DNA from 3 places in the Rouxiella sp. T17 genome. Region 3 is predicted to be linked to each of the others. Evidence: predicted binding sites of a transcription regulator. Region 3 holds the regulator's gene; each other region holds the start of a gene.

Region 1 (9,937 bases), on a different contig from region 3:
ATGAAAACGATGATAATCACAGTGTTGCTTAGCGATTGCCTTCACAAAATTAACTCACAATGAACGATAGAGTAGTGGAATAAACAGCCTGTAACGTTTTGCCGATTCACATCCGGCCAAACTGACATTGACCGGATCAAAGACCTTGACCGAATCAAAGACCTTGATCGAACCAAACACATTGATCGAATCAAAGACAATGACCGAATTAAAATGGAGTTAAATTATGTCTCAATCTGACGTTTTCCACCTTGGCCTGACAAAAAGCGATCTTCAGGGCGCAACCTTAGCCATTGTGCCGGGTGATCCTGAGCGCGTTGAAAAAATTGCAAGACTGATGGAAAACCCGGTGCGTCTGGCTTCTCATCGTGAATTCACCTCCTGGCGCGCAGAGCTGGACGGCAAGCCCGTTATTGTCTGTTCAACCGGCATCGGCGGCCCTTCTACTTCTATCGCCGTCGAAGAGCTGGCGCAGCTCGGCATCCGCACCTTCCTGCGCATTGGCACCACCGGCGCGATTCAGCCGCATATTAACGTCGGCGATGTGCTGGTCACCACGGCAGCCGTGCGTCTAGACGGCGCGAGCTTGCATTTTGCGCCGATGGAGTTTCCGGCCGTGGCCGATTTCGCCTGTACTACGGCGCTGGTGGAGGCTTCAAAAGCCGTGGGCGCCACTATTCACATCGGCGTGACTGCCTCTTCCGACACCTTCTATCCGGGTCAGGAACGTTACGACACCTATTCAGGCCGCGTGGTGCGTCGTTTTAAAGAATCGATGCAAGAGTGGCAGGAGATGGGCGTGATGAACTACGAAATGGAGTCCGCCACGCTGCTGACCATGTGTGCCAGCCAAGGCCTGCGCGCCGGCATGGTGGCAGGAGTTATCGTCAATCGTACTCAACAAGAGATCCCGAATGCCGAGACGATGAAACAGACGGAAAGCCATGCGGTAAAAATCGTGGTCGAGGCGGCGCGTCGTCTGATCTAAACCTGAGTGATATCTGAGAAAGATCGGATAAATATCTGATAAAGATCGGATGTAACCTGAAGATGAACATAATAAGGGTCGCCAATGGGCGGCCCGTTTTTTTATCTTCGCGAAGCTATCTGTTATGGTCGTGGAACGAACTTTGGGCAATCTTTTCTACTTACTGGCTTGTCCATCACCGACATTTTCATCACTGACTTGTTCATCATCAAATTGCAACGAGGCACTATGACGGCACAAATTTTACTTCATCCCTCTCTGATGCCTCTCGAAGGCGGTGTGAATTTCCGCGATCTTGGCGGCAATACGGTCGCTGATGGCCGTCGCATCAAGCGCGGCCTGCTGTTTCGTTCTGGCGCGCTGGATACGCTGACAGAACAGGATCAGCAGTTTCTGAGCAATCTTCCGCTTAACGTTATTCTTGATTACCGCGACGCAGATGAAGTGGCGGCCAAGCCCGATATTCTGTGGTCCGGCTGCGAATATCATCAGGTGGCGGCCAATCCGATGAGTCACGAGGTCAATGCCAATCTTGAAAGGCTGACCGCAGAAACTATCGCCGCCTTTGACCCGCAGGCCTTTATGCTCGAGCTTTACCGCCGCCTGCCGTTTAACAATGCGGCCTATAAAAAGCTGGTTAGCCTGCTTTGCGAGACACAAGAGGGCGCGCTGGTGCAGCACTGCGCCGTGGGCAAGGACCGCACGGGTATGGGTGCCGTTATTGTACTGCTGGCGCTGGGCGCGGAGTGGAGCACCATCAAAGAAGACTACCTGCTGACTGAAACGACGCTGGCAAACTTCCGTGAAAACATGCTCGATAAGCTGTCGATCACCCTGCCACCCGAGGCGCTGGAGAAGTTTGCCTACGTGCTTTCCGTGCAGGAGCTGTTTATTGATACCGCGCTGCAGGCCATCCTCGAGGCTTACGGCACGACGGACAGCTGGCTGGAAAAAGAGTACGGCATGACAGAAGAAGTGCGGGAAACGCTGCGCGACCGTTATCTGGAATAATCGCTTCGTTAAGCTAATGTTGTCCTGATTTGATTTTTAATGTCTGCTACAGACAGAGCAGGTAGTTTTAGACTTTTACAGGGGCAATATTCATTGAGCATTAACGAAGTTATTCATTACGTCACCGAATTCGTGCGCCAGCATCAGGCTTGGGCAGCGCCAATCGTGTTTTTCCTGGCCTTTGGCGAGTCGCTGGCCTTCCTTTCTTTGCTGTTACCCGCCACGGTTATTTTGCTGGGGTTGGGCGCGCTGATTGGCGAGGCGGGCATTCCCTTCTGGCCGATTTTCGCCGGTGCGGCGGCCGGAGGATTCTTCGGTGACTGGCTATCTTACTGGATCGGCTCGCATTATAGCGATCGCGTGCCGCATATCTGGCCTTTCAAAAAGCATCCGCAAATGCTTGAGCGCGGGCATGCTTTCTTCGACCGTTGGGGCATGGCGGGCGCATTTATCGGCCGTTTCTTTGGCCCGCTTCGCGCGGTGGTTCCACTGGTGGCCGGAATTTGCGGCATGCCACAGCGTTATTTCCAGCTGGCGAATTTCAGCTCGGCGATAATTTGGGCCTTTGGCATTCTTGCGCCTGGTGCCTTTGGTATCAAATGGTTAAGCCAGTTTTTCTAAGCGTTTTAATTGAAAACTCAACGACCGTATTACAAGGATTCTGGAAGACGTCTCGCAAAGCGCGGGCGTCATTCAAAAGCATCTGGACATCCATACAGCATGCCTTTACCTTGACTCACAGAGATGTAAACAGAGGAATTTACGGTGGATTTCAGCATGCTTTACGCGCTAGGCGCTGGACTGACGGGCCTGCTCATCGGCTGGTTAATCGTCAGCCTGCGCCAAAATCAAATTCAGGCGGAGAGCGAAACCCGCTATAAACTGCTGGAGCAGGCGCAAACTCAGCTCATGGCTGAAAAAGAGACGCTGCACCGCGAAATTTTACAGGCGCGACAGCAGCAGCGTGACAGCGAAATCGAACTGAGAAAACTGCATAGCGCGCAGGCGGCAAGCAGTGAAAAGCTGCAACTGTTGGCGCACTGGCAAAACGAGTGTGACCAGCTTAATCAAGAGCTGCGGGCGCAGCGTGAAATAAATAGTGCGCAAGAAGCCGAGCTGCGTGAAGTGTCGACCCGTCTTGATGAAACGCGTATGGCGGCGGAAGAAAAACAGCGGCTGTTAATCAACAGTGAACAAAGGCTAAACAGCCAGTTCGAGAACCTTGCCAATCGAATTTTCGAGCAAAGTGGCCGCCGCGCAGATGAGCAGAACAAGCAAAGTCTCGACAAACTGCTGCTGCCGCTGCGTGAACAGCTCGACGGCTTTCGTCGTCAGGTGCAAGACAGTTTTGGTCAGGAAGCCCGTGAGCGCCACACGCTAACCCACGAAATTCGCAGCCTGCAGCAGTTGAATGCGCAGATGGCGCGCGAAGCGCTGAATCTGACCAAAGCGTTAAAAGGCGATAACAAAACGCAGGGTAACTGGGGCGAGGTGGTGCTGAGCCGCGTGCTTGAAGCGTCCGGCCTGCGTGAGGGCTACGAATACCAGACCCAGGTCAGCGTGCAAACGGAAAATAACAGTCGCATGCAGCCCGACGTGGTGGTGCGATTACCGCAAAGCAAAGACGTGGTTATCGACGCCAAGATGTCGCTGGTGGCCTATGAACGTTACTTCAACGGCGAAGATGAGCTGGTGCGCGAGGCGGCGCTGAGTGAGCACATCACTTCTATTCGCGGACACATTCGTTTGCTGGGCCGCAAAGATTATCAACAGCTGCCGGGGTTGCGCAGCCTTGATTACGTGCTGATGTTTATTCCGGTGGAGCCGGCCTTTATGGTGGCAATCGACCGCGAACCTGAACTGATCAGCGAGGCGTTGAATCACAACATCATGCTGGTCAGCCCGACGACTCTGCTGGTGGCGTTACGCACTATCAGTAATCTTTGGCGCTACGAGCATCAGAGCCAAAATGCCAAGCAGATTGCCGACCGCGCCGCGCGGCTGTATGACAAACTCAGACTGTTCGTCGACGACATGCAATCGATGGGACAAAGTCTCGATAAAGCGCAGACAAGTTATCGTCTTGCAATGAACAAACTTTCTCAGGGCCGTGGTAATCTGGTCGGCCAGGTTGAGAGCTTTAGGGCGATGGGCGTTGAAATCAAACGGCCTATTAGTCCAACCCTCGCCGAGCAGGCCGTCGCTGAAGATGACCCCGAATTTCAGGCTTCTCTCGACGACCTTGGTTAATGCGTAAACAATAATTTCACGGCTTGATCACCGCGTGCGGCGCAAATCGCATCGGAGATGGGGCTTTCCTCGGGGTTCTGATACACTTTCCCCAGGCGATATACTGAATAAGCAGGCAGAAATATGGAAAAGCAGACGCAGGAAAATGTAGATTCTCAAGAAACTACACACTTTGGATTTCGTACCGTAGCCAAAAACAACAAAGCAGAGATGGTAGCTGAAGTCTTTCACTCTGTGGCCGCGAAATATGACCTGATGAATGACCTGATGTCATTCGGTATTCATCGTATCTGGAAGCGTTATGCTATCGACTGTAGCGGCGTGCGCCGTGGGCAGCGCGTTCTAGATTTGGCCGGCGGCACGGGCGATCTGACCGCCAAGTTTTCCCGTTTGGTAGGAGAGCAGGGCGAAGTTGTGCTGGCAGACATCAACGATTCCATGCTGAAAATGGGTCGTGAAAAGCTGCGTAACAACGGGATTGTGGGCAATGTGAGCTACGTACAGGCCAACGCCGAAGCTCTGCCATTCCCTGATAACTATTTTGACTGCATCACTATCTCTTTTGGTCTGCGTAACGTAACTGAAAAAGAGAAAGCGCTGCGTTCCATGTTCCGCGTGTTGAAGCCGGGCGGCCGTTTGCTGGTGCTGGAATTCTCCAAACCCCTGATCGCGCCATTGAGCAAAGCCTACGACACCTACTCTTTCCACATCTTGCCAAGAATTGGCGAGCTGGTGGCGCAAGATGCCGAGAGCTATCGTTATCTGGCCGAATCCATCCGTATGCACCCGGATCAGGAAACGCTGAAGGGCATGATGGGCGATGCCGGTTTCGAGAACGTGACTTACAGCAACCTGACTGGCGGTATCGTTGCGCTGCACCGAGGTTTCAAGTTCTGATATGGAAATGCCGATGTTGTTAACTCCGTTATTGACTGCCGCTATCGAAACCGCCCTTAATCATCTGTTGTTTAAGGATCGCAGTATGAAGGCCGCAAGGCTTCGACTGGCGGGCAAAGTTTTACGTATTGAGCTGCAGGAGCTGAGTTCACCGCTGACGCTAATCTTTAGTGAGCAAAAGGTCGATGTCCTGGGGCAGTGGGACGGCGCGGCAGATTGCACCGTGATTTCTCGCCTTTCAACCTTGCGCAAACTGCGCGACCGCCAACAGTTGGCTCCGCTTATTCGCAGCGGCGACCTCAACGTTGAAGGTGATATTCAGGTCGTGCAGCAGTTTTCTGCTCTGATGGACATGTCCGAATGGGAACCCGCCGAGCTGCTGGCGCCTTACATCGGCGATATCGCCGCGCAGGGTATTAGCCAGGCCGTTACCGGCGGTTTTCGCTTCCTGACCGCGGGTGTCAAAAAACATCAGGGCCAAGTTGCTCAAGTGCTTACCGAAGAGTGGAAACTGGCTCCCGGCGCGCTCGAAGCCGCCTGGTTTACCGATGAAGTTTCTGCTCTTGAGCGTCAAGCCCATGCGCTGGAAGCGCGCCTTAACAAACTACTGGGAGGGAATCGATGACTCCAGGTGAAATGCGTCGCCTGTATCTGATTATTCGGGTATTTCTCACTTACGGCCTTGATGAACTCATCCCTAAAATTAAGCTGACTCTGCCGCTGCGATTAGGTCGTCATCTCTTTTTCTGGGTGCCTTTCCGTCATCAAGACAAACTGCTCGGCACGCGCCTGCGCCTCGCGCTCGAAGAGCTGGGTCCGGTATGGATCAAGTTTGGTCAGATGCTTTCTACGCGTCGCGACCTGTTCCCGCCCGTTGTCGCCGACCAGCTGGCCCTGTTGCAGGACCACGTTGCTCCGTTTGACGGCGCGCTGGCCCGCAAACATATCGAGCTGGCATTGGGCGGTCCGATAGAAACCTGGTTTGATGATTTTGACCAAAACGCCTTGGCGTCGGCCTCTATCGCACAGGTTCATACGGCAGTACTCAAAGAAAACGGCAAGAAAGTAGTGCTCAAGGTTATTCGCCCTGACATCATGCCGATCATCAAGGCGGACACCCGTCTGATGGCGCGTCTGGCCGGTTGGGTCTCGAAATGGCTGCCGGACGGTCGTCGTCTGCGTCCGCGTGAAGTGGTTAGAGAATATGAGAAAACGCTGCTCGACGAGCTGAACCTGCTGCGCGAGGCGGCGAACTCTATTCAGCTGCGCAGAAACTTCGAAAATAGCCCGGTGCTATACGTGCCTGAAGTTTATCCAGACTACTGCCGCGAGCGTTTGCTGGTCATGGAGCGCATTTACGGCATTCCAATTTCCGACGTCGCCGCACTCGAGAAGCAGGGCACCAACATGAAGGTGCTGGCCGAACGTGGCGTGCAGGTATTCTTTACTCAGGTCTTCCGTGACAGCTTTTTCCATGCGGATATGCATCCGGGCAACATTTTTGTTAGTTATGAAACGCCGGAAGATCCTTGCTACATCGCTATCGATTGCGGCATAGTTGGATCGCTTAACAAAGAAGACAAACGTTATCTGGCCGAGAATTTTATCGCCTTCTTTAACCGCGATTATCGCAAGGTTGCCGAGCTGCATGTCGACTCTGGCTGGGTTCCGCGCGATACCAACGTCGAAGAGTTCGAGTTCGCCATTCGTACCGTTTGTGAACCCATTTTCGAAAAGCCGCTGGCAGAAATTTCCTTCGGTAACGTATTGTTAAACCTGTTTAACACGGCCCGACGTTTTAACATGCAGGTACAGCCTCAGTTAGTGCTGTTACAGAAAACCCTGCTGTATGTTGAAGGCCTTGGCAGGCAGCTCTATCCGCAGCTTGATCTCTGGACAACGGCGAAACCCTTCCTCGAAAGCTGGATTAAAGATCAGATTGGATTACCGGCCATGGTTCGCGCCTTTAAAGACCGCGCACCGTTCTGGATTGAAAAACTGCCCGAGCTCCCTGAACTGGTTTATGACAGTCTTAAACAGCAGCAGTTGATGTCGTACAATCTTGAAAAGCTGACCCAGCAGTTAGAGAAACAGTCTACCCGCGAAGGTCAATCCCAATACCTGCTAGGTGTGGGCGCGGCATTACTGGTTGGCGGCACGGTACTGATGCTGGGTAAGGTCGAGGTTTACCCCGCTTGGCTTATGGCTGCGGGTGTGGTCGCCTGGATTTTCGGATGGAAACGAACCAGCAAGACCGAGTAACGGTTTAAAAATCTTATAACTGACATTATGTGTCGTCTAGCGGCGTAGGTCGTGTAACGGCAACGATTAATTCTTGTTTATTGAGGTAAATACCATGGGTGCATTTAGTCTTACGCACTGGCTAGTCATTGCGGTAATCGTGGTGCTGCTGTTCGGTACCAAAAAACTGCGTGGTCTGGGCAGCGATCTTGGCGCTTCAATCAAAGGCTTTAAAAAAGCCATGAATGACGATGATAAAACCAAGACGCACACACCAACTGATACAACCGGGTCTGATGCAGAATTTTCGGCCAAGTCTTTAGAAAGCACCAAGCCGGAAGTGAAAGCAGAAGAAACTAAGAGTCAAAACAAAGAGCAGGTATAAGCCGTGTTCGACATTGGGTTTAGTGAACTGCTGCTGGTATTCGTTATTGGTCTGGTTGTGCTCGGACCCGAACGTCTGCCCGTGGCGGTAAGAAGTGTAGCGGGCTGGATCCGTACTCTACGTGCGATGGCAGCATCGGTACAAAACGAGCTTAATCAAGAGCTGAAACTGCAAGAGTTGCAGGACAGCCTGAAAAAAGCAGAAGAGGCCGGCTTGAAGAATTTGTCGCCAGAGATCAAATCGTCTATCGATGATTTGAAAGAGGCGGCGTCTTCAATGAAACGCTCAATTCACGAGAATCTGAGCCCAGCCGATCAGGCAATTGCCGACGCGCACGACGGAAACACCATTCATAACCCTGTGCTTCGCGATCCTGAAGCACACTATGATGAAGGGATTTCTCCGGCAACTGCCGATCATCAGGCCGGTTCACCCGCAATGACACCTTCGGCGGCCGTGGCTTCCGAGACATCTGCTGCCGTGACGTCCGCCAGTGAACCGACTGTCGATCTTGCCAAGCCTCAGGCTGTCGATTTCGAGAAACGCGCCGCCGCCTCTCATGTAGAACCACATGCAGAGTCTCTCGCTGTCGACCTTGCAAAACCACAGAATGTGGCCTCAGCGCCAGCGACTAAACCGGTAGAACATGCCGCCGCCGCAAGTCGACCTGCGGAGCAGCCTGCTTCTTCACAAACCACGGGTGAACGCTAAACATGGCAGTTGAAGATACACAGCCGCTTATCAGTCATCTGATTGAACTGCGTAAGCGCCTGCTGAACTCTATTATTTGCGTGATTGTAGTGTTTTTGGCACTGGTCTATTTTGCCAATGATATTTACTACCTGGTCTCTGCGCCGCTTATCAGAGTCATGCCTTTGGGCGCGAGTATGATTGCGACAGACGTTGCCTCGCCTTTCTTTACGCCTATCAAGCTGACAATGATCGTGTCGGTGTTTGTCTCGGCGCCGTTTATTCTGTATCAAATCTGGGGCTTTATTGCGCCTGCTCTGTACAAGCATGAACGTCGCCTGATGATGCCGCTGCTGTTCTCAAGCTCCGCGCTGTTCTATCTCGGCATGGCGTTTGCGTACTTCATCGTGTTCCCGCTGGCGTTTGCCTTCTTTGCGAAAACCGCGCCGGCTGGCGTGCAGATTGCGACCGACATCAACAACTATCTCGACTTTGTCATGGCTATTTTCATGGCTTTCGGGGTGTCGTTCGAAGTGCCTATCGCGATAATTCTGCTGTGCTGGACCGGCGTGACTACGCCTGATGACCTGCGCAAAAAGCGTCCTTACGTGCTGGTGGGTGCTTTTGTGGTCGCGATGCTGCTGACTCCTCCCGACGTATTTTCGCAAACGTTGCTGGCTATCCCGATGTACTGCCTGTTTGAAATCGGCATGTTCTTCGCCCGTTATTACGTGGGTAAAGGACGTCGTGATGGTGAAGACGAAGCGGACGACGAGTCCGAGGCGTCCTGAGCCGCAAGAAATAAGATTAATTAAACCGCCTCTCAGAGGCGGTTTCTTTTTGAGAGATAGCTATGTTTGAGATTGGCATTAATTTAACCAGCAACCAGTTTGACAAAGATCGCGCCGAGGTTGTCGAACGTGCAAGAGAAGCCGGATTAAGCGGCATGCTAATCACCGGCACCTCTCTGGAAGAGAGCCGTGAGGCGCAGCAGCTTGCCGCGCAGTATGCCGATTTTTGCTGGTCAACCGCCGGAGTGCATCCTCATCAGGCAAGCAGCTGGAATCGCGAGGTTGAACATGCCTTACGCGCGCTGGCCGCCGAGCCAAAAGTGGTAGCGATTGGCGAATGTGGGCTGGATTTCAATCGTAATTTTTCAACGCCCGCCGAGCAGGAAGTGGCTTTCGAAGCGCAGCTGGCGCTGGCTGCCGAGCTCGGATTACCGGTTTTTCTACACTGTCGCGACGCACATTCGCGTTTTGTTCAGCTGCTTGAACCTTGGTTGCCTCGTCTCGCGGGCGCGGTCGTTCACTGTTTTACCGGCAGTCGCGAAGAGCTGGAACACTATTTGACGCTGGGTTTATCGATTGGCATTACGGGCTGGGTATGCGACGAACGTCGCGGGCTGGAACTGCGCGAGATGCTACCGTTGATTCCGGTTGAAAAGCTGCTGCTGGAAACCGACGCGCCGTATT
Region 2 (9,937 bases), on a different contig from region 3:
GGCTTATCTGCGGATTAACCAGTTTTAATTCAGGCTGTGCGATCGATCGGCGTTTTCACGCGGAATAAGCGCTAACGTAATGAATTATCAGGCCAGTCAGAAGGGGTGAAACCATGTGGCAAGCCGTTAATCGTCTGTTGAGTGAACATCTGGGCAGTGCCGAAATTCGTGAGCGTGTCGAGCTTCCCGGCGGTGAAATTCACGCAGCCTGGCGTCTCAGTTATGGCGATCGCGAAGTGTTCGTGAAGTGTAACTCCCGCGAATTATTGCCTATTTTTGCTGCCGAAGCCGATCAACTGGCGCTGCTGGCAAAAAGCCAAACCGTGAACGTTCCCGAAGTTTACGGCGTCGGCAGTGATCGCGATTACAGCTTTTTGCTGCTTGAATACTTCCCTATTGACTCGCTTGACGTTGATAATGCTCATCTTTTAGGCCAGCAGCTGGCGGCACTTCACCAGTGGAGCGAACAGCTTGAGTTTGGTCTGGATTTCGACAACGAGCTGGCGACGGTGCCGCAACCCAACGCCTGGCAGCGTAAATGGTCGACCTTCTTTTCGCAGCAGCGCATCGGCTGGCAACTCCAGTTGGCGGCTGAAAAAGGGGTTATCTTCGGCGACACCGAGCTGATTATCGAACGGGTGCGGGCCAAGCTGCAAAACCACCAGCCTCAGCCTTCATTGCTGCATGGCGATCTCTGGCCGCACAACTGCGCGCAAAGTGCCTTGGGTCCGCTGATTTTCGATCCCGCCTGTTACTGGGGTGACCGGGAATGCGACCTTGCGATGCTGCCGCTTTATCCTAATATTCCGCCCGAATTGCTCGACGGCTATCAAAGCGTGACGCCTCTTCCGGCAGGATATATCGAACGTCAGCCACTCTATCAGCTCTATTATTTATTAAATCGCAGCAACCTGTTTGGCGGCCAGCATAGCGTGGTGGCGCAGCGGGCAATCGATCGTTTATTGCTAGAAACCTAATATATATCTCAGCTAATATGCATAAAAAAGCCTGAACATAATAATATGATCAGGCTTTGCTTTATTCAGGTTTTCTTCAGGTTTCTATCAGCTTTTAATCAGGTTTCACTCAGACCGAATTCACTTTTTTCCAGTCTGGATGAAAGCCAAAATCAGTGAATCAACCCTAATAATTTCAAGACGAAATAGGCCACGACAGCAATAATTAACGGCAGAATATACAGCGGGAAATATTGCAGGAAAATAGTGTGGCGAGGAATGACAATTCGCTCTTCAATTTGCTGCTGAGTACGCGCATCAACGCCTTTAGTCTGCTCCAGAATCAACTGGTCCTGCACGCCTTCACGAATATGCCTGACCTGCCGCGACATTCGCGCCCCGCTCGCCTGCAATGCCAGCCCGACAAAAATAAGCCAGTAAATCAGGATGAACATCAGATTAGCGCTGGTCACGCCTTCGCCCAAAACCGGAAGCGGCGCGTTATTCCAGAAAACGTTCAGGAACGGCGTATTAAATTTCGCCATGTCCACCATCACGTGAACAAAATCGACCATTACGGCATTAATGCCCTTTTCTGCCTTGGCCTGCTCGTAAAAGAAGTTGAGCAGTGAAATTATCGTCGACAACAACGCCGGAATAAAAATTACCCATCCCAAGATACGTTTAATGACGGCGACGCGTCCTGCCTGTTGATACGTCATGAATTCCCCTTGTTAGGACGTCTCGTTAGAGAGGTCAGTTTAACCATAGTTAACGAAACGCGCCCAAAAAATTAGTTAACATCTTTTAGTCCCTCACTATTTCCCTCCTGAGCGGCCAATATCTCTGTGTTATGCTCAATTCACAACCCGCAAATTCAGTGTAATAGGGAGTGGTAAAAATGAGTCAGGTAAACCCCGTTCAGGCCGCGATTTTTGACATGGATGGTCTGCTGATTGATTCGGAACCGTTGTGGATGCAGTCGGAGCTGGAGATTTTCGAAAGCGTCGGCGTCGATATTTCTAAAAAGGATCTGATTCCCTCTACGTTAGGTCTGCGCATTGACCAAACCGTGCGTCTTTGGGCGCGAGTATTGCCGTGGAAAGGCGTGAGCGAGGCCGAGGTGACGGCGCGAATTATTGCCCGCACGATTGAACTGGTCGAGCAAACCCGCCCGCTGCTGCCCGGCGTAGAAGACGCGCTGAAGCTGTGTCAGGCGCGAGGCCTCAAGATTGGCTTGGCGTCGGCGTCTCCGCTGCACATGCTCGACAAGGTGCTCGAGATGTTTAATCTGCAATCCTATTTCGAAATTCGCCAGTCGGCCGAGCACCTGCCTTACAGCAAGCCGCACCCGGAAGTTTATCTACGCGCCGCCTCGGCGCTCAACGTTGATCCGCTGGACTGCGTCACGCTCGAAGATTCGTTTAACGGCATGATAGCCACCAAGGCCGCGCGGATGCGCTCGATTGTCGTACCCGATCACCTGCTGGGCGACGATGCCCGCTGGGCGCTGGCTGACGTGAAGCTCTCCTCTTTAACAGAGCTTAAGGCTGAGCATCTCGGCTAGGCGTGGCTGTGCGAAAATCGCTCCTTACTAAAGATGATTTCAGCGGACTTTCGAGTCCGCTTTTTTTGTCTCTTTTCCCTTCAGCTTGTCCCAATAATCCGAAACATTGACCCCGCCCACAAAAATTAAAACAGCATTTCATTTTTATTGAATTCATTTCCCAATCGTCCTATGCTTCTTTCATCAGGGCGATTCGGGCTGCCTTTTATCCCGCTTTGCCCCCTTCCATTCCGATCATTAAGAAGAGGCAATGACATGCAAGTTCGTCAAAGTATTCACAGCGATCACGCGAAACAGCTCGATACTAGTGGCCTGCGCCGCGAGTTTCTGATTGAAAAAATCTTCGAGCAGGATGCTTACACCATGACCTATAGTCACACCGACCGCATTATCGTCGGCGGTATCATGCCCGTGAATAAAACGGTGTCGGTAGGTGATGAAGTCGGTAAGCAACTTGGCGTGAGCTATTTTCTTGAGCGCCGTGAATTAGGCGTGATTAATATCGGCGGCCCCGGATTAATTGTGGTCGACGGTAAAACCTATGAAATCGGCAATGAAGAAGCGCTGTACGTCGGCAAAGGCGCGCAGCAGGTTGAATTCAGCAGCGTTGAGGCGAGCCGCCCCGCCAAGTTTTACTACAACAGCGCGCCGGCGCATTCTCGCTTCCCGGACAAAAAAATCACCCTCGCCGAAGCTTCACCGCAGACGCTGGGCGATGCCGCCACCAGCAATCGCCGCACCATTAATAAATTTATCGTGCCGGACGTGCTGGAAACCTGCCAGCTGACCATGGGCCTGACCAAGCTTGAAGAAGGCAGCCTGTGGAACACCATGCCTTGCCACACCCACGAGCGCCGCATGGAAGTCTATTTCTACTTTGATATGGACGACGACACCGCCGTTTTCCACATGATGGGTCAGCCGCAGGAGACGCGTCATTTACTGGTTCATAACGAGCAGGCCGTCATTTCGCCAAGCTGGTCAATCCACGCGGGCGTCGGCACCAAACGTTACACCTTTATCTGGGGCATGATTGGCGAAAATCAGGAGTTTGCCGACATGGACCACGTCGCCGTCAGCGACCTGAGATAGTTTTTTTGAAACGAAAATAGAAAGAGAGTTTGCGTGTCAACTAACGGGCGGGATAGAGCTATGGTGCTTAACAGTTTTGATTTGCAAGGGAAAGTGGCGCTGGTAACCGGCTGCAATACGGGCCTGGGACAGGCAATGGCGATAGGTTTGGCGCAGGCTGGCTGCGATATTATTGGCGTCAATCGCTCTGAACCGAACGAAACGCTCGACGCGGTTCACGCCCTTGGCCGTCGCTTTCTCGATTTACGCGCCGATCTGACCAGCATCGAGGCTATCCCGCGTTTACTTGAAAGCGCAGTCAGCGAAATGGGTGGCGTCGATATTCTGGTTAATAATGCCGGAATTATCCGCCGCGAAGATGCGCTGAATTTTAGCGAAAAAGACTGGGATGACGTGATGAACGTTAACAGCAAATCGCTGTTTTTCATGGCGCAGGCGGTCGCGAAACAGTTTATCAAACAGGGCGGCGGCGGCAAGATTATCAATATTGCCTCGATGCTCTCTTTTCAGGGCGGGATCCGCGTGCCGTCTTATACGGCGTCGAAAAGCGCGGTGATGGGCATTACTCGCCTGCTGGCCAACGAATGGGCCAAACATCACATTAACGTCAACGCAATCGCGCCCGGATATATGGTGACGAACAATACCGAGCAGCTGCGCGCCGACGAAGGACGGAGTCAGGAAATTCTCGACCGCATTCCTGCCGGACGCTGGGGCGAGCAGGAAGATATCATGGGTCCCGTGGTATTTCTGGCGTCGCGCGCCTCGGATTATGTCAACGGCTATACGCTGGCGGTAGACGGCGGCTGGCTGGCACGTTAAAGGCGTTTTACCTTAGGCATGATCGCAGAGTGAACATAGCGTGTCCGAGTGTGAATAAAAGCGTCATGACACTGTCACGGCGCAATAATTTTTGCATTAATTATCAACGCGTTGACAAATAGTTACAGCGTAACACCTACCGCGCGAAAAGGCTTTCACCTATACTGGATAAAATAACAGTTATTCAGTTTCGGAAGCATTATGACTGCGGAAGGTCACCTCATTTTTTCTATCGCCTGCGCAGTGTTCGCTAAAAAGGCACAATTATCGCCTGAGCTCGCTCACGGTGACTGGTGGCATATTATTCCAGCCTCGCTATTGATGTCGCTGGTGCCTGATATCGATCACCCAAAATCCCTGCTCGGACAGCGGCTCAGGTTTATCTCCGCGCCGATTGCGCGAATATTCGGCCATCGGGGCTTTACGCACAGCCTGTTGGCCGTGGCCGCTGGCGTATTTTTGTTAAAAACCCGTTTGCCTCAAGATTGGGTCATCCCGATTGACGCCCTGCACGGCATGGTGATTGGCTATTTGAGCCATATTCTGGCCGACATGCTGACACCCGCCGGCGTGCCGTTATTGTGGCCCTGCCGCTGGCGATTCCGTTTTCCTATTATTACCTCGCAAAAAGGTAATCAGCTGGAGCGGATTTTCTGTTTGATAATGGTCGGACTCACCCTCTTCTGGCCCGATTGGTCGCCCATCATTGGTGCAATCAATCCGCATAGCCTAGACTTTATTTTGAGGTATTTGACTTAATTGAGTCTACAAAACAGCCGGATCGTTCACTCTACATACAATATTAAACGAAAAGTAATAGGCCATTCTTTTTGGTTATAAGAGCTCCCCTTTTTGATCTGTTAATCTACGCCCATCGCAAGCGCCGCCAAAAATTCTTCTGGCGGCCTTCTTAAATATACTTTTTCTGGAGTTCTGGGTATGAATCTTCCGCTCATTCTGAATGTAGTGGTTTTCGTCGTTCTCCTGCTGCTGTTGGCTAAATCAAGCCGCGCGCAGTGGAGTTTGGCGAAAAAAGTTCTCGTTGGCCTGCTGGTCGGCGTGGTGTTTGGTCTGGCCTTGCAGCTCATATACGGCTCGGACAGCGCCGTGCTGAAAAGCTCGATTCCGTGGTTCAATATTGTCGGTAATGGCTACGTGCAGCTGTTGCAGATGATTGTCATGCCGCTGGTGTTCGTCTCGATTCTCAGCGCGGTGGCGCGTCTGCATAATGCGTCGTCGTTGGGTAAAATCAGCTTCCTGACCATCGGCACGCTACTGTTTACCACGCTGATTGCCGCGCTGGTTGGCGTGTTTGTCACCAAGCTGTTTGGCCTGACGGCGGAAGGTTTGGTGCAGGGCACGCAGGAAACCGCGCGTCTGGCGGCTATTCAAACCAACTATGTGGGCAAAGTGGCCGACCTGACCGTGCCGCAGATGATTCTTTCCTTTATTCCTAAAAACCCGTTTGCCGACCTGACTGGGGCAAGCCCGACCTCGATTATCAGCGTGGTGATCTTTGCTGCCTTCGCAGGCGTTGCGGCGCTGCAACTGGTAAAAGACGATGCCGAAAAAGGGCCGAAAGTGTTGGCGTTTATCAACATTTTGCAAGCCTGGGTGATGAAGCTGGTTCGTCTGGTGATGAAGCTGACGCCTTACGGCGTGATGGCGCTGATGACCAAAGTGGTCGCCGGTTCAAACATCCACGACATCATCAAGCTGGGCAGTTTTGTGGTGGCCTCTTATCTGGGTCTGGCGATTATGTTTGCCATCCACGCCCTGCTGCTCTCCTTTACCGGCGTGAATCCGGCCCGATTCTTCCGCAAGGTTTGGCCCGTGCTGTCGTTTGCTTTCACCAGCCGTTCGAGCGCCGCGACCATTCCTTTGGCCGTTGAAGCGCAAACCCGCCGTCTGGGTATTCCAGAATCAATCGCCAGCTTTGCCGCCTCCTTTGGCGCCACTATCGGCCAGAACGGCTGTGCAGGACTTTACCCGACGATGCTGGCAGTAATGGTTGCGCCAACCGTGGGCATCAACCCGTTCGAGCCGATGTGGATCGCAACGCTGGTCGGCATCGTGACGCTTTCCTCTGCCGGTGTGGCGGGCGTAGGCGGCGGCGCGACCTTTGCTGCGCTGATCGTTTTGCCTGCCATGGGTCTGCCGGTTACGCTGGTCGCGCTGCTGATTTCCATCGAGCCGTTGATTGACATGGGCCGCACCGCGCTGAACGTCAGCGGTTCAATGACCGCAGGCACCATCACCAGCCAACTGCTGAAACTCACCGACAAAAAGGTGATGGATGAAGACGAGCACGCCGAGCTGGCGCATCGTTAACAGCGATTTCTGAAAGGCAAAAAGGCGAAGCATCGAGCTTCGCCTTTTTTATTGCCAGAGGAACAGGATCAGAGGAGGACGCGCTTAAAATGGCCGCAGTTAAAACGGCTGCACTTAAAACGGATAGTCGTGGAACCCCATCTGCTCGGAGATATTGCGCGCCGCCGTGTGCAGCATCGCCACATAATCCTTTTTGCTCTCTTCCGAGAAACGAATGGTCGGGAACGAAATACTCAGGCCCGCAATGACCACGCCAAAACGGTCAAACACCGGCACCGCGATGCAGCGTAAGCCCTGCTCCTGCTCTTCGATATCTTCGCCAAAGCCCTGCTCGCGCACCTTTTCTAGTACCTTAACCAAACTCGGCACGTCCATAATGGTGTTATCCGTGCTGCGGGTAAACTGCATCTCGGCCAGCAAGGCTTTAACGTCGTTCGCCTCGCCCCACGCCATCAACACTTTGCCGATAGCCGTGCTGTGCAACGGATTTCGACGACCAATCCGCGAATGCATGCGCAGGTTATACATTGAGTCGATTTTATGGATATAAACGATGCCATCTTCGTCGAGCGCGCCAAGGTGAATCGTTTCACGCGTCAGGCGCGAAATTTCACGCATCTGGATGTCGGCAGAGCGAATCAAATCAACGTTTTGCAGCGCTTTTGCTCCTAGTTCGAACAGTTTCAGCGTCAGGGTATACTTTTCGGAATCCCCTTCCTGATCGACATAGCCCAGCGATTTCATGGTCTGCAAGAAGCGATAAACCGTGCTTTTCGACATCATGACGCGCTGCGAAAGTTCGGTAATGCCAATCTCGCGTTCTTCACCCAGCGCCTGCAAGATGCCAAACACTTTCAAAACCGATGAAACGGAATCGGGTTGCTTATCAAGTTCAGCGATGGTCATAATTTTATCCTGCTTAAAGGTATATGAATTCATTATTTCACAAATAGCCAGGCGATACTTTTTTTGTTTCATAAAAAATGGAACGCTATTTCTAAACAATTGAACTCGATCGCATTTTGGCCTGTTCAAAAAGTGTTAATTCTGGTTACAATTAATAAAGTCCTGTCACCGCGCGTCAAAAAGGACGTTGAGTAGTTAGCGTGGTAATATTTCCTTCACTTATTAGCTACCAGCTGACGCCCAGACATGACAACCACGGTTAACGACGGCCTTCCCGCCCCTCAACGCTACGGCGCAATCTTGACCATTGCGTTGGGTATTACGGTTTCTGTGCTCGACGGCGCGATCGCCAACGTCGCGTTACCCACGATTGCGCAAGACCTGAACGCCAGTCCCGCCTCCTCGATTTGGATCGTTAACGCTTACCAATTGGCGATCACGGTCTCGCTGCTGTCGCTGGCATCGCTCGGGGAAATCTTTGGTTATCGCCGCATCTATATGATTGGCTTGGTAGTATTCAGCTTTACGTCTCTCGCCTGCGCCCTCTCTGATTCACTGCCAACGCTGACTTTGGCGCGCGTGTTACAGGGGCTTGGCGCGGCCTGTATCATGAGCGTCAATACGGCGATGGTGAGGATAATTTATCCGCAGCGCTATCTCGGACGCGGAATGGGCATTAACGCGCTGATTGTCGCGGTTTCTTCTGCCGCTGGGCCAACCGTCGCGGCGGCTATTTTGTCGGTCGCCAACTGGCCGTGGCTGTTCGCCATTAATCTGCCTATCGGCCTGCTTGCCTTCTTTATGGGGCTTAAATATCTTCCGGCCAACAGTGTTAAAACGGCGGGTCAAAAGTTCGATTTTATCTCCAGCGTGATGAACGCCCTCACCTTTGGCCTGTTAATCAGTGCGATGAGTGGTTATGCGCAGGGGCAAGATCACCGACTGATTCTGGCGGAAGTGGTCGGGCTGCTGGTGATTGGCTGGTTCTTTGTTCGCCGCCAGCTCAACAAGTCTTCGCCGTTGCTGCCCGTCGATCTGCTGCGCATTCCGATTTTTAGCCTGTCGATCGGCACCTCGATGTGCTCTTTTGCCGCGCAGATGCTGGCATTTGTGTCGCTGCCGTTTTTCCTGCAAAACACGCTCGGGCTGGACGCGGTTTCTACCGGCCTGCTGCTTACTCCGTGGCCGCTGGCGACGATGGTCATGGCGCCAATCTCCGGGCGTTTGGTCGAACGTTATCACGCGGGCATGCTGGGTGGCATCGGTTTGGTAGTCTTCTCACTGGGACTTTATTCGCTGGCCTTGCTGCCGGACCACCCTTCTTACCTGAATATTATCTGGCGGATGATTATTTGCGGCGCCGGTTTTGGCCTGTTCCAATCACCCAATAATCACACTATCGTCTCCTCCGCGCCTCGTAGTCGCAGCGGCGGCGCGAGTGGCATGCTCGGCACGGCGCGCCTGCTGGGGCAAACAACCGGTGCGGCGATGGTCGCGCTGATGTTTAACCTGTTTGGCGTTCACGGAACCCACGCCTCGCTGATACTGGCCGGTTCGCTGGCGCTCGGCGGCGCGTTTATCAGTCTGCTGCGCATGACGCAGAAATCGGTGATTCAGCAGAAAAGCTGATAATCCGCAAAACGTTTCAAAAAATGCAAAAGGCCCGACAGTAACTGCCGGGCCTTTGTTATTTCTCGCCTTATCAAAACGGCTTATTTGATGTATTCACCTGAACGCAGGGCTTCGATACGCTTGTCCAGCGGCGGGTGTGACATAAACAGCTCGCTGAAACTCTTGTTCTTGCCGTTGATGCAAAACGCCATCAGACTGCCCGCTTCCTGCGGTTCGTGGCTGGTTTTCAAACGCTGCAATGCAGCAATCATCTTCTCGCGGCCGACTAATTTGGCAGAACCGGCGTCGGCATGAAATTCGCGGTGACGCGAGAACCACATGGTGATGATGCTGGCGACGATACCAAATACCAGTTCGAGCACCATCGACACCGCGAAATAGACCAGCGGATTGCCGTTACCACTCTCTTCATCGTCACGATTACCCGACATAAAGCCGGCGGCAATCTGCGCCAAAATACGTGAAATAAAGATAACAAAGGTGTTCACGATGCCCTGAATCAGCGTCATGGTTACCATGTCACCGTTAGAGATGTGACTGATTTCATGGGCGATTACCGCCTCGGCCTCATCCTGGCTCATGCTCTGCAACAGACCCGTGCTGACCGCCACCAGTGACGCATCGCGACGCG
Region 3 (9,937 bases):
GAATGATGATATCGCCAATATTGTCCTTCTCGACCTGGAACTTGTTCATGTTCAGGGCGTGATCCAGCAGCGCGTCGGCGGTGTGTTCCGGCACGGTGGAATCCTGATTGTAAGGCACGTTGCGCAGTAGTTGCAGGTAGCAGTCGAGCTGTTCAATCAGCTGTTCGCGGGTCAAAGAACGTTGGCGCGAAGCCAGCAGCGCCGTCGAGCAGAGATTCATCGCGTTGGCCGCAGCCGAGTTATTGATGCGCACCATAATCTTGTCCGCAATGTCCTGCACGGTTGGCGTCAACCAGCTCGGACGATGGGCTTCGATAGGGTCGATAGAGTCGCGCCACTGCGGCACGTTCTGGTTTAGGTACGGCGTTAAATGCAGCGGCTCGCCAAAGTTGACGTAGCCCTGACCCAGATTGCGCAATTTACGCAAGCCGTTGATCATCTGCATGAAACTCTCTTTCTCTTTGGTCGCACCGCGCAGCTCTTTGGCGTAGGTACCGACCTCCATTACATGCTCGTAACCGATATAAATCGGCACAAGAGTAATCGGACGCGAACCGCCGCGCAGCATGGCCTGAATGGTCATCGACAGCGTGCCGGTTTTCGGTTCGAGCAGGCGACCCGTGCGTGAACGTCCACCTTCAACAAAGTATTCTACCGAGTAACCCCGGCTAAACAGTTCGCCCAGATATTCGCGGAATACCGTGGAGTAAAGTTTATTGCCTTTAAAGGTACGACGAATAAAGAACGCGCCCAGACGACGGAAAATCGGGCCCGCCGGCCAGAAATTCAGGTTGATACCCGCCGCGATGTGCGGAGGAACCAGACCCTGATGATAGAGCACGTAGGAAAGCAGCAGGTAGTCCATGTGGCTGCGATGGCAGGGCACATAAACGATTTCCTGACCGTCCTGCGCTAACTGACGCACGCGCTCGGCGTTGTTAACGTTGATACCTTTATAAAGACGGTTCCAGGTCCAGCTCAGCACGCGGTCGGAGAGGCGCACGGCTTCATAGTTGAAGTCGGCGGCAATTTCTTCCATCAGCGCTATCGCGTTCTGCTGCGCCTTGTCGTAAGAGATCTTTTTGGTTCGCGCTTCATCTTCAACCGCTTTTTCAATGGCTTTCGAGGCCAGTAGCTTGTTGAACAGGTCTTGACGCACCGGCAGACGAGGCCCGACAGCGGCGTGACGTTGACGCGAGAAGTGCATCCGCGCGACGCGAGCAAGCTTGTGGGCGATGGTTTTATCCGTGCCGTGCTGGGTCGCCATATCGCGCAGAGAAACGGTGTTGGAGAAACGCACAAAGCTGTCGCGCCCCAGCCAGAGCACCGCGAAGAACTTCTGGACGCCGTTCAGCACGCGCAAATGTGGCGTGTCTTGACCTTCACGACCCGGAGCACGGCCAAACATAACAGACACCGGCAGCATCTGAATGTCGAGATTTGGATTATTGCGATGCAGATCGAGATAATCGTGGAACAGCTTTACCGATTCCTGCTGATGCTGGTAATAAGGGAAGACGCGCGGCCCTTCACCGATGAAAACGTGGCTCGGCAGCTGCACGCCGTCGATTTCCAGCGGAATGAGAGGGTCGGGCAGATTCTGCGCCAGGCACTGGGCCCGCAGCGTCAGAAGGTCGGCCTTGGAGTTATAAGGCAAAACATACAGAATCGGGCGCGTTGGGTCCAAACGCATTTCCGTCACCGGATCTGTAGGAATGACCTTGCTGCTTACCAGCATTTTTAGCGGTAAATTCAGTAAGGTATAATAAAGTCTACGCCATCCTGACATAAAAAATGTGAAGCCTCTTGTTAGCAATTCGCGGCAAGGATACCAGAAAGCCGGTATGAGATCTGTGGTGATAGGACAACCGATTCAGGCTAAAATGCCTGAAAATCACTTTAAGACGCAAAATATAATGACAAATCAGGTCACCGGACTCACCCGAATTTACAAGGCTGCCGGATATTCTTTAAAAGGATTAACCTCGGCCTGGAAGCACGAAGCCGCCTTTCGACAGGAAGCCGTGGTCGTCATTCCCGCCATCTTACTGGCATTTTACCTTGATGTGAGCAGCATCGAGCGTATTTTAATGATCGGATCACTGATTTTGGTGCTGGTGGTTGAATTATTGAACAGCGCCATAGAAGCCGCCATTGACCGAATCGGGCCAGAATTTCACACCCTTTCGGGCAGGGCGAAAGACATGGGCTCCGCCGCCGTGCTGATCGCCATTTTATTTGCACTTTTTACCTGGTTAACGATCCTCGTGCCGCACTGGCGCTAGAGTTACGGCAAAAGTTGGCGAAAGTGACGGCAAAAGAATATTGAATATTTAAAAGCCGCTTAATGTTTGTTTTTTGTGTACTCTCTGGTTTTCATTCCAGCTTTACCTGTATATACTCACAGCTAGACTGTATAAACAAACAGGGGGCGACATGAAAGCACTTACAGCTAGACAACAAGAGGTCTATGACCTTATTCGCGATCATATCGCCACCACCGGTATGCCGCCAACGCGTGCAGAAATTGCTACCCGACTCGGGTTCCGTTCTCCCAACGCGGCAGAAGAGCATTTGAAAGCTCTGGCGCGCAAGAACGTCATCGAGATTGTTTCCGGTGCGTCACGCGGTATTCGCCTGTTAATGGAAGAAGAAGACGGTTTGCCGCTAATTGGCCGTGTTGCTGCCGGTGAGCCTTTGCTCGCGACTCAGCACATCGAAGCGCATTATCAGGTCGATCCTGCAATGTTCAAACCTAACGCCGACTTCCTGCTGCGCGTCAGCGGCATGTCGATGCGTGATATCGGTATTCTCGACGGCGATCTGCTGGCTGTCCACAAAACCCAGGATGCCCGTAATGGTCAGGTTGTGGTTGCGCGTATCGACGACGAAGTGACAGTAAAACGTCTCAAAAAGCAGGGCAATATTATTCAGCTGCTGCCTGAAAACAGTGACTTCGAGCCAATCGTTGTCGACCTGCGCGAGCAGAGCTTCAGCATTGAAGGCTTGGCCGTAGGCGTAATTCGTAACGGCGACTGGTCCTAGTTTTTATTAGCTGCAATCGAGCGTGACGGCTCTTCTATGTCGTCATGCTGCATCCTTGTCACACGTTAAGGATTACGCGTTACGTCATTACGCGTTAAATGATGACGTGTTAAGTCATTGCGTGTTAAGTCTGGCTTTACTTTAAAAGCGTTGCTGCTTAAGTTGGGATCGACACCCATTTATTGAGCGCCGCCTTTCATGTCTGCATTTTCTAGCCTGTCCTTGATTTAGAAAATAACATGCCCCTACTTCATAAAATAAAAAGCACCTTTCTAAGCCCGACCGACAAAGCGCTGTGGTTGCTGGCTCTCCCGATGATTTTCTCCAATATTACCGTGCCGCTATTAGGACTGGTCGATACTGCCGTCATCGGCCATCTCGACAGCCCCGACTATCTCGGCGGCGTCGCGGTGGGTGCCATGGTAACCAGCTTCCTGTTTATGCTGCTGCTTTTCCTGCGCATGAGTACCACAGGTTTAACCGCGCAGGCGCTCGGCGCACAAGATAATGTTCGGCTAGCCCGCGCTTTCGTGCAGCCTTTTTTATTGGCGCTGATTGCCGGGGCGCTGATCTTCCTGTTTCGCCACCCTTTGATTTCGCTCGCTTTACAGATTGTGGGCGGCAGTCAGGCCGTGTTGCAACAGGCGCAGATTTTCTTGTCTATTCGCTGGTATAGCGCGCCGGCCTCTTTGGCGAATCTGGTGATTCTGGGCTGGTTGCTGGGCATTCAATATGTGCGTGCGCCGGTCATTATGCTGATCGCCGGAAACATGCTTAACGTGATTCTAGATTTGTGGCTGGTCGTTGATCTTGGCTGGAATGTGAAAGGCGCTGCGGTCGCGACGGTCTGTTCAGAATATGCCACGCTGGTGCTCGGCCTGTGGCTGGTTTCGATTGTTATGAGAAGGCGCGGCATCACCTGGCTGATGTTGAAACAGGCGTGGCGCGGCAATCTGCGTAAACTCTTTGCTCTAAACCGCGACATCATGCTGCGTTCGCTGCTCATCCAGCTGTGCTTTGCGTCGCTAACGGTGATCGGTGCGCGTTTAGGTAGCCAAACTGTGGCGGTAAATGCCGTATTAATGAATTTGCTGACCTTCACGGCGTTTGCGCTGGACGGCTTTGCTTACGCGGTCGAGGCGCATTCCGGCCAGGCGTTTGGCGCGAAGGATAAAAGCCAGCTGCTCAAAGTCTGGCATGCGGCCTGTCGTCAGGCAGGGTTGGTTGCGGTAGGTTTTGCCATCGTTTATGCCGTAGCGGGTGAGCAAATCGTCAACCTGCTGACCTCGCTGCCCGAGTTAAGAACTCTCGCCGATCGCTATCTTGGCTGGCAAATCGTGTTACCGCTGGTCGGCGTGTGGTGTTATCTGCTCGACGGCATGTTTATAGGCGCCACTCGCGGCAAAGAGATGCGTAACAGCATGGCGGTTGCGGCGGCGGGTTATGCGATTTCCTTACTGACATTACCCGTGCTTCACAATCACGCGCTGTGGCTTGCGGTTGCCGTCTTTCTTTCACTGCGGGGTTTGGCGTTGGGCTGGGTCTGGCGACAATATTGGCGTCGCGATAGCTGGTTTTAAATGCTTTGGATTATTCCGAGTTATAAGCAGATTGACTCAATATCCCTGCATTTCCGAAACTCTCTACTACAATTAGTACTGTTGAAAGGCATTAAACAAGTGCCACATAACCAGAGCTAATACAGGAGAGTTTACGATGAATAAGGATCAAGCAGACGGTAACTGGAAACAATTTAAAGGCAAAGTTAAAGAAAAATGGGGCAAGCTAACCGACGACGATCTGACTGTCGTAGAGGGTAAGCGCGACCAGCTGGTCGGTAAAATCCAGGAACGTTATGGATACCAGAAAGACGAAGCCGAGAAAGAACTCAAATCTTGGGAAACGGACAACAAGTACCACTGGTAGTCGAGTAAAGAGTGGTAGTCGTTAGTTTCTCAAAAGCTGCATCCTGAAATTTAAAAGCTGCTCCTACCCAAGGTGCTTTTCAGGATGCAGGGTACAAGGATGTACCTACCCGTTTTTTACCCTTCTTAGGCCATTTTCCCCGCTTCAACTTTTTTTCAATTTCTTCATCAACTTCGCCATCAACTTCTCTATCAACACTTTTACTCTTTTGTCGGCACAAACAGCAAATGACCTCTTTCTAGAGATTTCGATCCCGCTGGCCCATCTTGTGGGTGCGAAACACCGTTCATGACAGGAATATCAGTAAAGTCAAAAGGTGAGATATTTTCAAGGCAGGCGACATTTACGCCGTATTGCGTGGGAGTAGAGCGACGCTGGTGGTGCGTGTAAATGCCACAAATCGAGCAAAAGTAGTGTCTTGCCGTCATGGTATTGAAGCGATATTCGGTAAGTTTATCTTCGCCCTGCAAAATTTCTATGTCTGCCAATTCTGCTGAAACCACTACCGCGCCGCGCATTCTGCAATAAGAGCAATCGCAGCGTCTGGCGGTCTTAAAGCCGTCGGTAAGTTTGACGCTGAATTTTACTGCGCCGCAGTGACAACTGCCGTTAAGTGCGTTTTCCATATAAAAGCTCCCCGTCTCATCGTGACTGAAAGCTTAGTACATTTGTGTGACTCGTAGATGGCATTACGCGCAGGTGTCGAGATTTTTGAATAGGCGAAACTTAGCGTTTTTTAACCGCGATGCTGTGATCGTGCTCGCAATGGTCGTGACTTTCGCAGGCTTCAACGACCGAGCAGTCGGCACACAGGCCGTGAGCTTCGACCACGGAATGGCGCAGCACAAAGCCTGACTCTTTCGCCAGCTTGCCGAGGCGCTCTTCAATACCGTCGGTGGTTTTTTCAGTGACTAAACCGCAGCGATCGCAGATATACAGCGCCGAAGTGTGGCTCGGTTCTTCAAAATGATGGCAGACAACATAGCTATTGGCCGACTCGACGCGATGGATAAAACCCTGTTCGAGCAGGAAGTCGAGTGCGCGATAAACGGTAGGCGGTTTAGCCTGCGGCTCGGTTTTACGTAGCAGGTCGAGCAGGTCATAGGCGCTGATGGCACCGGGTTGTTCCGTCATCAGACGCAACACTTCAAGCCGCTGCGGGGTAAGCCGAACGCTACGTTGCTGGCAAAGGCGCTCAGCTTGAATGAGGATATTTTCCGTAGTGGTTGAGTTCATCGCGACGTCTCTGCATAAATAGAATGCCGATTTTACCATGCTTCCGGCTATTCTCCGAGGGGTACGCCGCAGTATCCTTTTTAACCCTGAATTTAATCGTCAATAATTAATCCTGCTATTTGGCTGCTGGCTTGTCGCGCTGTTTAGCGGCCTTTATTGCTGTCGATAACCCCTTTTCGTATCCGGATTTATATCCCGCCTCAAAGTCTATCTTGGCGTTTCGAATGCGAGGGATCGCATACTGTTGACGTCGACGAATAACCGCCTCTGCGTTATCGGAAACTATTTCATTCATATACTCTTCGAATGCTGTCATGTGTTGCCTTTGCTGCGTGAGAGGGGCTATCTGACTTTCAGCCATTCGCCTTCAGTGCCCAAATGCGCGCAGACGCCACGCCCGGGCGCGACCACCAGTTTGGGAACTCCGTCATCGTCAATAATGCGGCATACGAAACCAAACTTTGCCCACACGGGATAAAATTTTCCGGCCGTAAAGTAGTCGCAGTCGGTGTAGCGGGTAAGAATATATTCATCAGGATCTTTCATGGGATATTCTCTTCGTCGCGGCTCATTAAGCGGCATGGCGAAATAGAGAGGATGTAAAAAATTAACCAGTGACAGGTGTTACGTCTTTATTATGGAAGCCAGCGCAGGAAATGATTAGGTGGAATCATTCCTTATTTATATGCAGATTCCTTCGGCTTTAGAGGCCAGCACCCTTGAGCGCGAATATGATACAATAGGCCATACTTCAGCCAATTCTCGTGCCCACGCCTTGTAATTTTGCAGGCAATATCTTGTGCCGGGAACGCCTTACTTAGCCAAATAGATCCTAAATAGATAAAATGCTCGAAAATAAACCTAATACTGTCAAATCCGAGTTTAGCACCCAGCGTTTTTCCATTGCGCCGATGCTGGACTGGACCGATCGTCATTGCCGTCATTTCCATCGCCAGATGAGCCGCGAGGCGCTGCTGTACACCGAAATGGTGACTACCGGCGCGATTATTCACGGTAAGGGCGATTATCTCGAGTTTGGTCAGGAAGAGCATCCGGTGGCACTTCAGCTTGGCGGCAGCAATCCGCAAGATTTGGCCACCTGCGCCAAACTCGCCGAAGCGCGCGGCTATGATGAAATCAATTTAAACGTGGGCTGTCCATCAGACCGCGTACAAAACGGCATGTTTGGCGCCTGCCTGATGGCGCAGGCTTCGCTGGTCGCAGACTGCGTCAAGGCAATGCGCGACGTGGTGTCGATTCCGGTCACTGTCAAAACCCGTATCGGCATCGACGAGCTCGACAGCTACGAATTCCTCTGTGACTTCGTTCAACAAGTTTCGGGTCACGGCGAGTGCGACACCTTTATTATCCACGCCAGAAAAGCTTGGCTGTCGGGGTTGAGTCCTAAAGAGAACCGCGAAGTGCCGCCGTTGGACTATCCGCGCGTGTATCAACTCAAACGCGATTTCCCGCATCTGACGATGGCAATTAACGGCGGCATCAAAACGCTGGACGAAGCTGCGCAGCATTTGCAGCACATGGATGGCGTGATGATGGGCCGCGAAGCCTATCAGAATCCGTCGATTTTGCTGGATGTCGACCGTCAACTGTTTGGCAGTGACGCGCCTGCGCTGACCGGGCCAGACGTGATCCGCTCGCTTTACCCTTACATCGAAGCGGAGCTGTCGAAAGGCACTTATCTGGGTCACATTACCCGTCACATTTTGGGTATTTTCCAGGGGATCCCGGGTGCGCGTCAGTGGCGTCGTCATTTGAGTGAAAACGCTCATAAACCGGGCGCAGGTATTGACGTGGTAGAGCAAGCTTTGGCGATGGTGACCCGACCGCAAATGGCGGCCAGTGACACGCAGCACACGCTAAAAATTAACTAACTGTTAGTCTGTCTGACTAACAAAAGCAGTATCACTTTAAACCCGTCCTCATGGCGGGTTTTTTATTGCTTATATTTCAATGGGTTATATATGTGATTAACTGGCACGCTTCTTGATATATCTCCTGTAGTAATTGTTTTTAATGCGTGGCTTTATTAAAACGTTTTGATGTTGACGCGCACCTGCTACAGGAGTGATGTGATGGCTGAAATACTGTTCGTGCTTGGCTTTTTCTTTATGCTGCTGATGACCGGCATCTCTTTAATCGGCATGATCGCCGCGATGGTCGTTGGTTTCGCGCTGATGATGGTCGGCGGGTTATTTACGGTTGTTATTAAAATGTTGCCGTGGTTGCTTCTGGCGATCGCCGTGGTGTGGATTTACCGCGCCTATAAACAGCCGGAAAAACAGCGTTATAAATCTTCGCGTTATAAAAACAGGCGTCTGCCGTAACGACAATTCGCTGACCGATTGAAATATAAGCAGCTGTTAAATGGCGCTATTACCTTGAGGCTTTTTACGCATTGGCTTGTAAGCAAGCTGTCATAGCTTTTACTTATGTGGGCTCGATCACAGGTTGAGTTTTTAAATGCTTTTAAAGCAAATTAATCATATTTTTTAACAAAGGTGACTGCTAGGATGAATTTCTCGTCATTCGCCGTGCGCGCTTGTCGAACCTAATTCATCCAATCCGGTGAGACTCTACAATAGTTGCTTAAGCAACATCGTCCCCGGATTTACCTTGCAGTAACCTACAGGCGGTACCGTTCTACCTCGATATGATTGAGAACAGAACAGCATAAGAGGGCTCCTTTATCGGGGCCCTCTTTGCTTTTACAGATTGCAGTTTTTACTTGTACAGATTGCAGCGGTTATTTGCCCGGAATCAACAGGCTTGAACCGGAGGTGGCACGACTTTCCAACGTTTCATGGGCTCGTCGCGCTTCTGAAAGCGGGAATTTCTGCGACTCTTTCACGTCAACTTTGATAGCGCCGCTGGCGATTAGCGAGAACAGTTCCTGACTGGCCGCCGCCAGCTCTTCCTGATTGGTAACGTAATTGTTCAGGGAAGGGCGGGTGACAAACAGCGAACCTTTTTGGCCCAGAATACCCAAATCTACGCCGGTCACAGGACCCGATGCATTTCCGAAACTCACCAGCAGCCCGTGACGTTTCAAGCTGTCGAGCGAGGCTAGCCAAGTACTTTTCCCTACCGAATCATAGACTACCGACACCTTTTCGCCGTGCGTCAGCTCTGCCACGCGTGCGGCAATATCTTCGGTTTGATAGTTAATGGTTTCCCAGGCACCGGCTTCTTTCGCCAGCTTGGCTTTTTCTTCAGAACCCACGGTTCCAATCAGCTTCACGCCCAGCGCTTTGGCCCACTGACAGGCAATCAATCCAACGCCGCCTGCCGCAGCTTGAAACAGAATGGTATCGCCGGATTTTACTTTGTGAGTTTGACGGAACAAATATTCTACCGTCAGCCCTTTCAGAAACGAGGCGGCGGCCTGCTCGAAACTAATGCCTTCCGGCAACACGGCCACCTTGAAAGCGGGCACGTTATGAATTTCGCTGTACGAGCCCAACGGAGACTGCGCGTACACCACGCGATCGCCGACTTTTATATGGCTAACGTTAGCGCCAACTTTGCTGACCACGCCCGAGGCTTCGGTGCCAAGGCCCGAGGGTAGAGAGGCGGGAGCGTAAAGACCGCTGCGCACGTAAGTATCGATGTAGTTAATGCCTATTGCCCGATTCTCGACCTGCACTTCATCCGCTGCAGGATCTTTAGCTTCAAAATCAACGTACTCTAAAACTTCAGGACCGCCGGTGGC

What was found. The regulator LexA, encoded in region 3, represses DNA repair genes until DNA is damaged. The targets are predictions, from matches to a motif close to TNCTGTATGTACATACAGNA.
Region 1: a site for LexA is predicted at 2,701-2,720, ahead of rmuC (DNA recombination protein RmuC). Genes of this name have one in related genera too.
Region 2: a site for LexA is predicted at 4,600-4,619, ahead of SC206_RS18815 (metal-dependent hydrolase). Genes of this name have one in related genera too.

What each region holds. Positions count from the first base shown of each region.
Region 1 covers NZ_JAWUEA010000025.1:11,728-21,664, reverse strand. Annotated here, with positions in the region: gene udp (uridine phosphorylase) at 227-988, shown strand; gene SC206_RS06175 (tyrosine-protein phosphatase) at 1,217-1,999, shown strand; gene SC206_RS06170 (DedA family protein) at 2,093-2,620, shown strand; gene rmuC (DNA recombination protein RmuC) at 2,765-4,249, shown strand; gene ubiE (bifunctional demethylmenaquinone methyltransferase/2-methoxy-6-polyprenyl-1,4-benzoquinol methylase UbiE) at 4,373-5,146, shown strand; gene ubiJ (ubiquinone biosynthesis protein UbiJ) at 5,160-5,771, shown strand; gene ubiB (ubiquinone biosynthesis regulatory protein kinase UbiB) at 5,768-7,408, shown strand; gene tatA (Sec-independent protein translocase subunit TatA) at 7,503-7,772, shown strand; gene tatB (Sec-independent protein translocase protein TatB) at 7,776-8,483, shown strand; gene tatC (Sec-independent protein translocase subunit TatC) at 8,486-9,253, shown strand; gene tatD (3'-5' ssDNA/RNA exonuclease TatD) at 9,316-9,937, shown strand, end outside.
Region 2 covers NZ_JAWUEA010000040.1:219,000-228,936, reverse strand. Annotated here, with positions in the region: gene SC206_RS18840 (fructosamine kinase family protein) at 114-977, shown strand; gene SC206_RS18835 (YniB family protein) at 1,130-1,678, opposite strand; gene hxpB (hexitol phosphatase HxpB) at 1,858-2,523, shown strand; gene kduI (5-dehydro-4-deoxy-D-glucuronate isomerase) at 2,779-3,615, shown strand; gene kduD (2-dehydro-3-deoxy-D-gluconate 5-dehydrogenase KduD) at 3,676-4,437, shown strand; gene SC206_RS18815 (metal-dependent hydrolase) at 4,639-5,196, shown strand; gene SC206_RS18810 (L-cystine transporter) at 5,377-6,768, shown strand; gene kdgR (DNA-binding transcriptional regulator KdgR) at 6,883-7,674, opposite strand; gene SC206_RS18800 (MFS transporter) at 7,921-9,303, shown strand; gene htpX (protease HtpX) at 9,387-9,937, opposite strand, start outside.
Region 3 covers NZ_JAWUEA010000013.1:23,840-33,776, forward strand. Annotated here, with positions in the region: gene plsB (glycerol-3-phosphate 1-O-acyltransferase PlsB) at 1-1,789, opposite strand, end outside; gene SC206_RS04220 (diacylglycerol kinase) at 1,917-2,285, shown strand; gene lexA (transcriptional repressor LexA) at 2,437-3,045, shown strand; gene dinF (MATE family efflux transporter DinF) at 3,285-4,625, shown strand; gene SC206_RS04235 (CsbD family protein) at 4,762-4,971, shown strand; gene SC206_RS04240 (GFA family protein) at 5,172-5,597, opposite strand; gene zur (zinc uptake transcriptional repressor Zur) at 5,698-6,207, opposite strand; gene SC206_RS04250 (hypothetical protein) at 6,323-6,523, opposite strand; gene SC206_RS04255 (hypothetical protein) at 6,550-6,753, opposite strand; gene dusA (tRNA dihydrouridine(20/20a) synthase DusA) at 7,053-8,099, shown strand; gene pspG (envelope stress response protein PspG) at 8,301-8,552, shown strand; gene SC206_RS04270 (quinone oxidoreductase) at 8,972-9,937, opposite strand, start outside.